One region of the Brachybacterium sp. J153 genome, then DNA from elsewhere that is predicted to be linked to it. Evidence: predicted binding sites of a transcription regulator. Region 1 holds the regulator's gene; the other holds the start of a gene.
The links. Region 1 encodes LexA, which represses DNA repair genes until DNA is damaged. Its sites were predicted from a motif close to TCGAACANNTGTTCGA; they were not measured.
Positions count from the first base shown of each region.

Region 2: a site for LexA is predicted at 1,709-1,724, ahead of V1258_RS11620 (HNH endonuclease signature motif containing protein). Genes of this name have one in related genera too.

Region 1 is NZ_JAZDCH010000021.1:68,764-72,163, forward strand. It holds gene nrdR (transcriptional regulator NrdR) at 1-282, opposite strand, end outside; gene V1258_RS10305 (peptidoglycan-binding protein LysM) at 311-727, opposite strand; gene lexA (transcriptional repressor LexA) at 903-1,598, shown strand; gene V1258_RS10315 (ATP-dependent DNA helicase) at 1,675-3,400, opposite strand, start outside.
Region 2 is NZ_JAZDCH010000025.1:28,613-32,012, forward strand. It holds gene V1258_RS11615 (ABC-F family ATP-binding cassette domain-containing protein) at 1-64, shown strand, start outside; gene V1258_RS11620 (HNH endonuclease signature motif containing protein) at 106-1,698, opposite strand; gene V1258_RS11625 (4-(cytidine 5'-diphospho)-2-C-methyl-D-erythritol kinase) at 2,068-3,069, opposite strand; gene rsmA (16S rRNA (adenine(1518)-N(6)/adenine(1519)-N(6))-dimethyltransferase RsmA) at 3,066-3,400, opposite strand, start outside.

The sequences.
Region 1 (3,400 bases):
CGAGCGGATGTCCTCCTCGACGCGCTGGGCGAGCATGGCCAGCTGATCGTCGGTGACGGGACGGCCCTGGCAAGCCTTCCGCACGCCGGAGATCACCTTCGCGCGGCTGAACGGCTCGCTCACCCCTGAGCGTTTCTGCACCGAGAGCGAGGCGGTCTCGGAGGTGGAGAAGCGTCGCGAGCAGTTGGGGCACTGGCGTCGACGCCGGATGGTCGCGCCATCGTCGGACGTGCGCGAGTCCACGACACGCGAGTCGGGATGTCGGCAGAACGGGCAGTGCATCCGCCCAGGATACCGATCCCGCCGGGGGTCAGCGATCGAGCGGTGCTTCCGCCGAGCCCGCGACGGGCAGCACGATCTCCTGTCCCGCGGTGAGGCGGCCGGTGGGCAGCGAGTTCAGCGTGCGCACCTCCGCGATGTACGCCTCCGGCAAGGTGCCTTCGGGGGCATACTCCTCGGCGTACTCCCAGAGGGTGTCCCCGGCCTCGACGGTGACCGTCACCCGATCCTGCGGCTCGGCGCCTGCGAGCGCCGCCGGCACGTCGAGGACGAGGAGGGCGATGCCGGCCACGAGCAGGCCGAGGAGGAAGGCGAGGGCGACGGCGAGGCGGCGGCCGCGCCGGGTCGCCTCGAGTCGAACGCCCGCTCGAGCAGGGGCCGTGCGCGTGGTGCGCTCGACCTTCGTGGTCGGGCGGAAGGGAAGGACCGTGGCCGACTGGGTGCTCATATCCGAACTCCTGTTCGATCGAATGTCTGTGCGACTGTAGCCCGATCCGGCCGCGACACGCAAGAGGAATCTCGAACACCTGTTTGGAATCCGCTCCGTGCCCGCCTACTGTGGACTGCGAGGACTACGGAACCGCGAGGGTCCGACAGACGACGCGAGCCAGGAGGCCCGAGAGATGATCCCGACCGCCGATCAGCCCATCCCCTCGCGCGGCGACGCCGCGGGCGACGAGGCCACGGCGGGCCTGACCCGTCGCCAGCGGCTCGTCCTCGAGATGATCCAGTCCGCGATCGCCGCGCACGGATACCCGCCCACCATGCGCGAGATCGGTGACGCCGTCGGGCTGACCTCCTCGTCCTCGGTCTCGCATCAGCTGCAGGCCCTCGAACGCAAGGGCTTCCTGCGCCGCGATCCGAAGCGCCCCCGCGCGATGGAGGTGGTGATGCCGCAGGAGGACGACGCCCCCGCGCCCACCCCCGCCCCGGAGATCGGCTCCGCCTCGGTCTCGGTCCCGCTCGTGGGACGCATCGCCGCGGGCATCCCCATCACCGCGGAGGAGCAGGTCGAGGACGTCTTCACGCTGCCGGAGCGGCTCGTGGGCGGCGGTGAGCTGTTCCTGCTGCAGGTGGTCGGCGACTCGATGGTGGACGCCGCGATCTGCGATGGCGACTGGGTGGTCGTGCGCAGTCAGCAGTCCGCCGAGAAGGGCGAGATCGTCGCCGCCATGATCGACGGCGAGGCGACGGTCAAGACCCTCGTCATGCGGGACGACCACGTCTGGCTCATGCCGCACAACCCGGCCTTCGCCCCGATCCTCGGCGACCATGCCGAGATCCTCGGCAAGGTCGTCGCGGTCCTGCGCGCGGTCTGAGCCTCCCCCGCTCTCCGCGTCAGTGCGCCCCGGCGAGAGGGCGGCGGGGCGCCAGAGCCCTCGGAGGGGTGAGTCCTCAGCCCGCGTCGGCGAGCCGCCGCAGTGCCCCGAGGGCCACCTGGGGATCGGTCGTCGGCCAGAGCGGGGGCATCGCCTCCCGCAGGAACCCGCCGTAGCGCGCCGTGGACAGGCGGGGATCGAGCACCGCGACCATTCCCCGGTCCTCCACCGTGCGGATCAGTCGTCCAGCACCCTGAGCCAGCAGCAGTGCCGCGTGCTGGGCGGAGACCGCCATGAAGCCGTTCCCGCCGCGCTGGGCGATGCGCTCCTGCCGTGCCGACGCGAGCGGATCGTCGGGCCGCGGGAAGGGGATGCGGTCGATGGTGACCAGTCGCAGCGAGCGCCCCGTCACGTCGACCCCCTGCCAGAGCGTGAGGGTCCCGAAGAGCGAGGAGTCCTCGTCCTCGCGGAAGTGGCGCACGAGGTTCGCCATCGAGTCCTCCCCCTGCACCTCGATCCGCAGGTCCAGACGGGCGCGGACGTGCTCGGCAGCGAGCTCGGCGCCCCGTCGCGAGGAGAACAGGCACAGTGCCCCGCCGCGGGAGGCCTCCACCAGCTCGGTGAGGTGGTCGAGCATCGCGGCCTGGGGCCCCTCCCGCCCGGGGGGCGGAAGATGGCGGGCGGTGTACAGGATCCCCTGGCGCGGGTAGTCGAAGGGACTGCCGACATCGAGCGCCGCCCACGCCCCGGCGTCGCGCGCCGGGGGGATCGCGGCGGGGTCGAGACGGGCCGCGCGCGCGAGGCCCACCTCTCCGGCGGGCGGCTCGAAGCGGCCGCCGAGGGCGAGGGTCGCCGAGGCCAGGATCGCGGTGCGATCCTCGAGGATCGCCGAGCGCATCGCGAGCGCAACGCTGAGCGGGGCGACCTGGAGGCTGGATCGCCCCGTCACGGGGGAGTGCGAGACGGAGACGACATCGTCCTCGCCGGGCGAGCCGAGCCGCTCGCACACGTCGATGATCTCCTGCAGGGTCGCCCGTACCGTCTTGCGCGTGCCCGCGGTGCTGGCCCCCGCCTCCTCCCCCGCATCCTTCGCGTCGGAGTGCGCGGTGCGCGCCTCGATGCGCACCTGGGTCACGGCGTCGCCGAGCCGCTCGGGCAGGTCGCCGATCACCCTCCCGTCGGACACGAGGGCGAGCGCCTCGCGGAGCTCCTCTCCTGCATCGTCGAGGGCGGTCGCCGCGACGCCGAGCGAGCGCAGATCGCGCACGGTGCCGCGCACCATGCCCGGGGTGAGCACCTCGGTGACCGCCCCGGTGACGCGGCTGGTCAGCTCATGGGCCTCGTCGAACACGACCACGTCGTGCTCGGGGATGATCCCGTGACGGTCGAAGGCGTCGATCGCGAGCAGCGCGTGGTTGGTGACGACCACGTCGACCTCGCGGGCGATCTCGCGGCTGCGCTCGGCGAAGCAGGAGGTGACCACCGGGCAGGTCTGCCCCAGGCACTGGTTGCCGAGCACCGAGACCTGTCGCCAGGCCCGGTCGGAGACCGCGGAGTCGAGGCTGTCGCGGTCCCCGGTCTCCGTCTCCTCCGCCCAGGCGCGCAGTCGGCGCACCTGGTCGCCGAGACGCTCCGAGCCACCGGTGGCGGAGTCCCCGCCCGCCGCGGCCCCGGAGAAGAGGGCACCCGGATCCTCGACCGGATAGCCGCCGTCGATCTTGTGCCGGCACAGGTAGTTCCCGCGCCCCTTGAGGAGCGCGAAGGTCGGGGTGCGCGGGAGATGCGGCGCGAGGGCCTCGACC
Region 2 (3,400 bases), on a different contig from region 1:
GCTGGAGCAGGAGAACGAGGAGCTCGAGGAGCGCTGGCTCGAGCTGTCCGAGCAGATCGGCTGACCGCGGGGCCGGACGGGCGGTCCGTCGGGTCTCGCGGAGGCTCAGGCGGCCTCGGACCGGAGGCAGTAGAGATCGACACGGCGAGACGCCGATCCTCGGGAGCCCTGCGGGTGGGACCTCGTGCCGTCCCGGAGCGGGATCACGAGGGCCTCGAGGGCGTGCTGCAGCGTGGGCAGGGGCTGTGACCCGGGGTCTGTCTGGGGCTGCGGGGCGGGTTCATCCCGCCGTCGCTCGTGGTCTGCCGGTTCTCGCCGGACCCGGTTCCGGTAGGTCCCGAGGGGGTCGAGGTCCACGGCTCCGCGCTCTGCGACCTGCCCGTAGCGGCTGATCCAGCGGACGCCGCGGCGCACGCTCGTCTCGTCCTCGATGACGCGGGCACGCACCCCGGCGCTCTCCTTGGCGTTGTCCGCGGCGCACAGTCCGTTGCCGTTGGCGAGGGAGGTCTCCCCACCCTCGGACCAGGGGACGATGTGGTCCATCTGCCGGATGTCGGCATCGCAGTGCGGGGCGCGGCAACTCTGGTGGGCATAGGTGAGGAAGCGGCGCAGCGCGGGCGGGAAGGCACGGGAGCGGGACTCGACCGCGACCAGCTGACCGTCCTCCGGATCGGTGTACAGGCGGCGCAGCGTGTGCGCGAGCTCGGGATCCGCGGATTCGGCGTCCCTGGCGGTGCGGCGCATCTCCTCGCGCACGTGCTCGAGGGGCACGGCCCCGAAGCCCTCGAGGATCGCGGCGTCGGCATGCTCCGGCGCGAGGAGGGAGCGGTCGGTGATGATGATCCCGAGCTCGAGAGTCGCGGGGTCGACGCCGTCGCCGCGGCCGACGAGGGCGTCCGCGAAGAGGTCGGCCATGATCTGCTGGTGCCCGCGTCGGTCGCCGCCGGCACGCGCGGCCTCCGCCGCGACGGAGAGACCCTTGCGGATCCTGGCGCCGTCCGCCGCGGGGATCAGCGCGGAGACCTTCGCCATCCCGTGCGGGGCGCGACGGATCCGCACGTGCCGCTCTCGGCGGGCCCGATGATGCCGGGGCGCGGCTCCCGCGGTATCGAGGCTGTGGAGCACCTTCTCGGCGAGGTCCGACCACTCCCGGGGGCCACAGTCCTGGTGCTCCTCCAGCCGGGAGGTGAGGATCTCGTCGACCTGCCGACGGATCTCCGGCTCGACCGGGCCGAGCACGACGCCGACCTGATGCACCGCCTCGGGGGACAGAGTGCCCTCCGCGAGGCTCCGCAGCAGACCGGGCAGCGAGAGCACGAGCCGGCGGCAGGTGGCGAGGCTGCGACCGGCCACCGCGCGGGAGGAGCGCAGGGCGAAGGACGCCTCGGTGCGGGCGATGTCGACGGCGCGGCGCGGGCTCTCGCCGCGCTCGGCGCAGTCCTCGCGCACGGCCTCCTCGAGACGGATGAGGGCGCGGGCGCGGATCGCCTCGAGCGCGCCGTCGATCCGAGTGAGCTCGGCGAGCAGGGCGATGGACTCCGGCGCGGTGAGGGCGTCGAGCGTCTCGGAACCCTCGGCGCCGATCCGGGCGAGAGCGTCGCGAGCAGCAGAGAGGTCGACCTCGGCGAGGCGGATGTGCTGGTCCTCCAGCACCGCCCCACCGGCGACCCTGCTCGCGCCGTCCCCCGAAGATGTCATGCCTCCAGTCTCGTACACCCTTTCGAATAGAGCAAGGGGAATCGCCTATCTACTGGGCAGTAGTTTCCTTTTGTGGATAACTACCCACTGGGGAGGAACGATTCTTACTGGCCCCCATTCTTCACCCGTGGGCCCGCACGCCGCACGCTGCACGATTGGCCCGCTCGAGCGCGACGCGCGGCGTGAGAAGAGGGATTTCTCGGGTGCAGGAACGACGAAGCAGGCGGCGCGTCCCTGATATGCAGGAGAATTCTTCCATCGGACGCGCAGGTGATAGCGCGTGGCACACGGCGGGAGGCCCGCCGGAAGACGGACGGGGGCCCACTGGAAGACGACAGAGAGGCCCGCCGGGAGACGAGCGGGAGCCCCTCAGCTCTCCTCGAGCACCCGTGCCCCCGGGGCGTTGCCCTCCGCGATCAGGCAGCTCTCGACGAGCCCCGCCGACTGCAGGGCGGCCGCTACGCCCCGCGCCTGGGCCTCGTCGGCGACCAGCACGGCGATCGTCGGCCCCGAGCCGCTGACCAGCGCACCCAGGGCGCCCTCGCGCAGCGCGGCGGCGAGGACCGGCTCGAGCCCGGGATGGAGGGCGAGAGCGGCGTCCTGGAGATCGTTGTGGAGCGTGCGTCCGAGCAGCTCGAGGTCTCCGCTCGCGAGGGCCTCGAGTTGGCGCGGGTCGATCCGTGGCGCGGGGGCGAGCGTTCGTCCGCGGGCGGCGGCGATCTCGTCGTGCCGGCGGTAGACCTCGGGGGTCGACAGGTGTCCGCCCGGCACGGCGAGCAGCCAGGTGGGGTGCATCGCCGTGAGCACCGAGGAGAGGTCTCCCCCGTTGCCGCGGCCGAGCGCGGTGCGTCCGCGGAGTGCGAAGGGCACGTCGGCCCCCAGCCGCGCCGCGTGGGCGCGCAGCTGCGCCTCGCTCAGCCCCAAGCCCCAGAGTCGGTCGAGGGCCACGAGGGTCGCGGCGGCGTCGGCCGATCCGCCGCCCATCCCGCCTGCGACCGGGACCTCCTTGCGGATGTGCAGCTCCGCGCCGGCGCTCACGTCGTGCTCGGCGCGGAGCTGCTCGGCGGCGCGCAGGGCGAGGTTGCGGCCGTCGAGCGGGATCTCCCCGGGCACGGCCGAGTCGACCGTGAGAGAGAGTTCGTCGGCCGGGACGGCGGTGACGGTCTCGGCCAGGTCGACGGCGTGGAAGAGCGTCTCGAGCACGTGATAGCCCCGCGCGTCCACGGCGCCGACCGCGAGCGAGAGGTTGATCTTGCCCGGTGCCCGCACGACGACCCGCCGCGGGAGGCCCACACCGGCGCCCGAGCCCGCACCGGCCCCCGATCCCGCACCCGTCCCCTGGTCCGCACCCGACGCCGGGACCCCGCTCATGCGGGCACCTCGTCGGCGGCGCGGGCGATGGCCTGGAACTGCGCGATCTCGAGGGTCTCGCCGCGGGCCGACGGGTCCACGCCGGCCGCGCGCAGCACTGCCTCGGCACGGGGTGCGGAACCGGCCCATCCGGCCAGAGCCGCCCGCAGGGTCTTGCGCCGCTGCGCGAAGGCTGCGTCGACCACGGCGAACACCCGGGCGCGTTCCGCGTCGTCCCCGAGCGGGGTCTCGTGGCGGACCAGCTCGACGAGGGCCGAGTCGACGTTGGGCACGGGCCAGAAGATCTGCCGGGAGATCCGACCGGCATGCTCGGTGCGGCCGTACCAGGCGG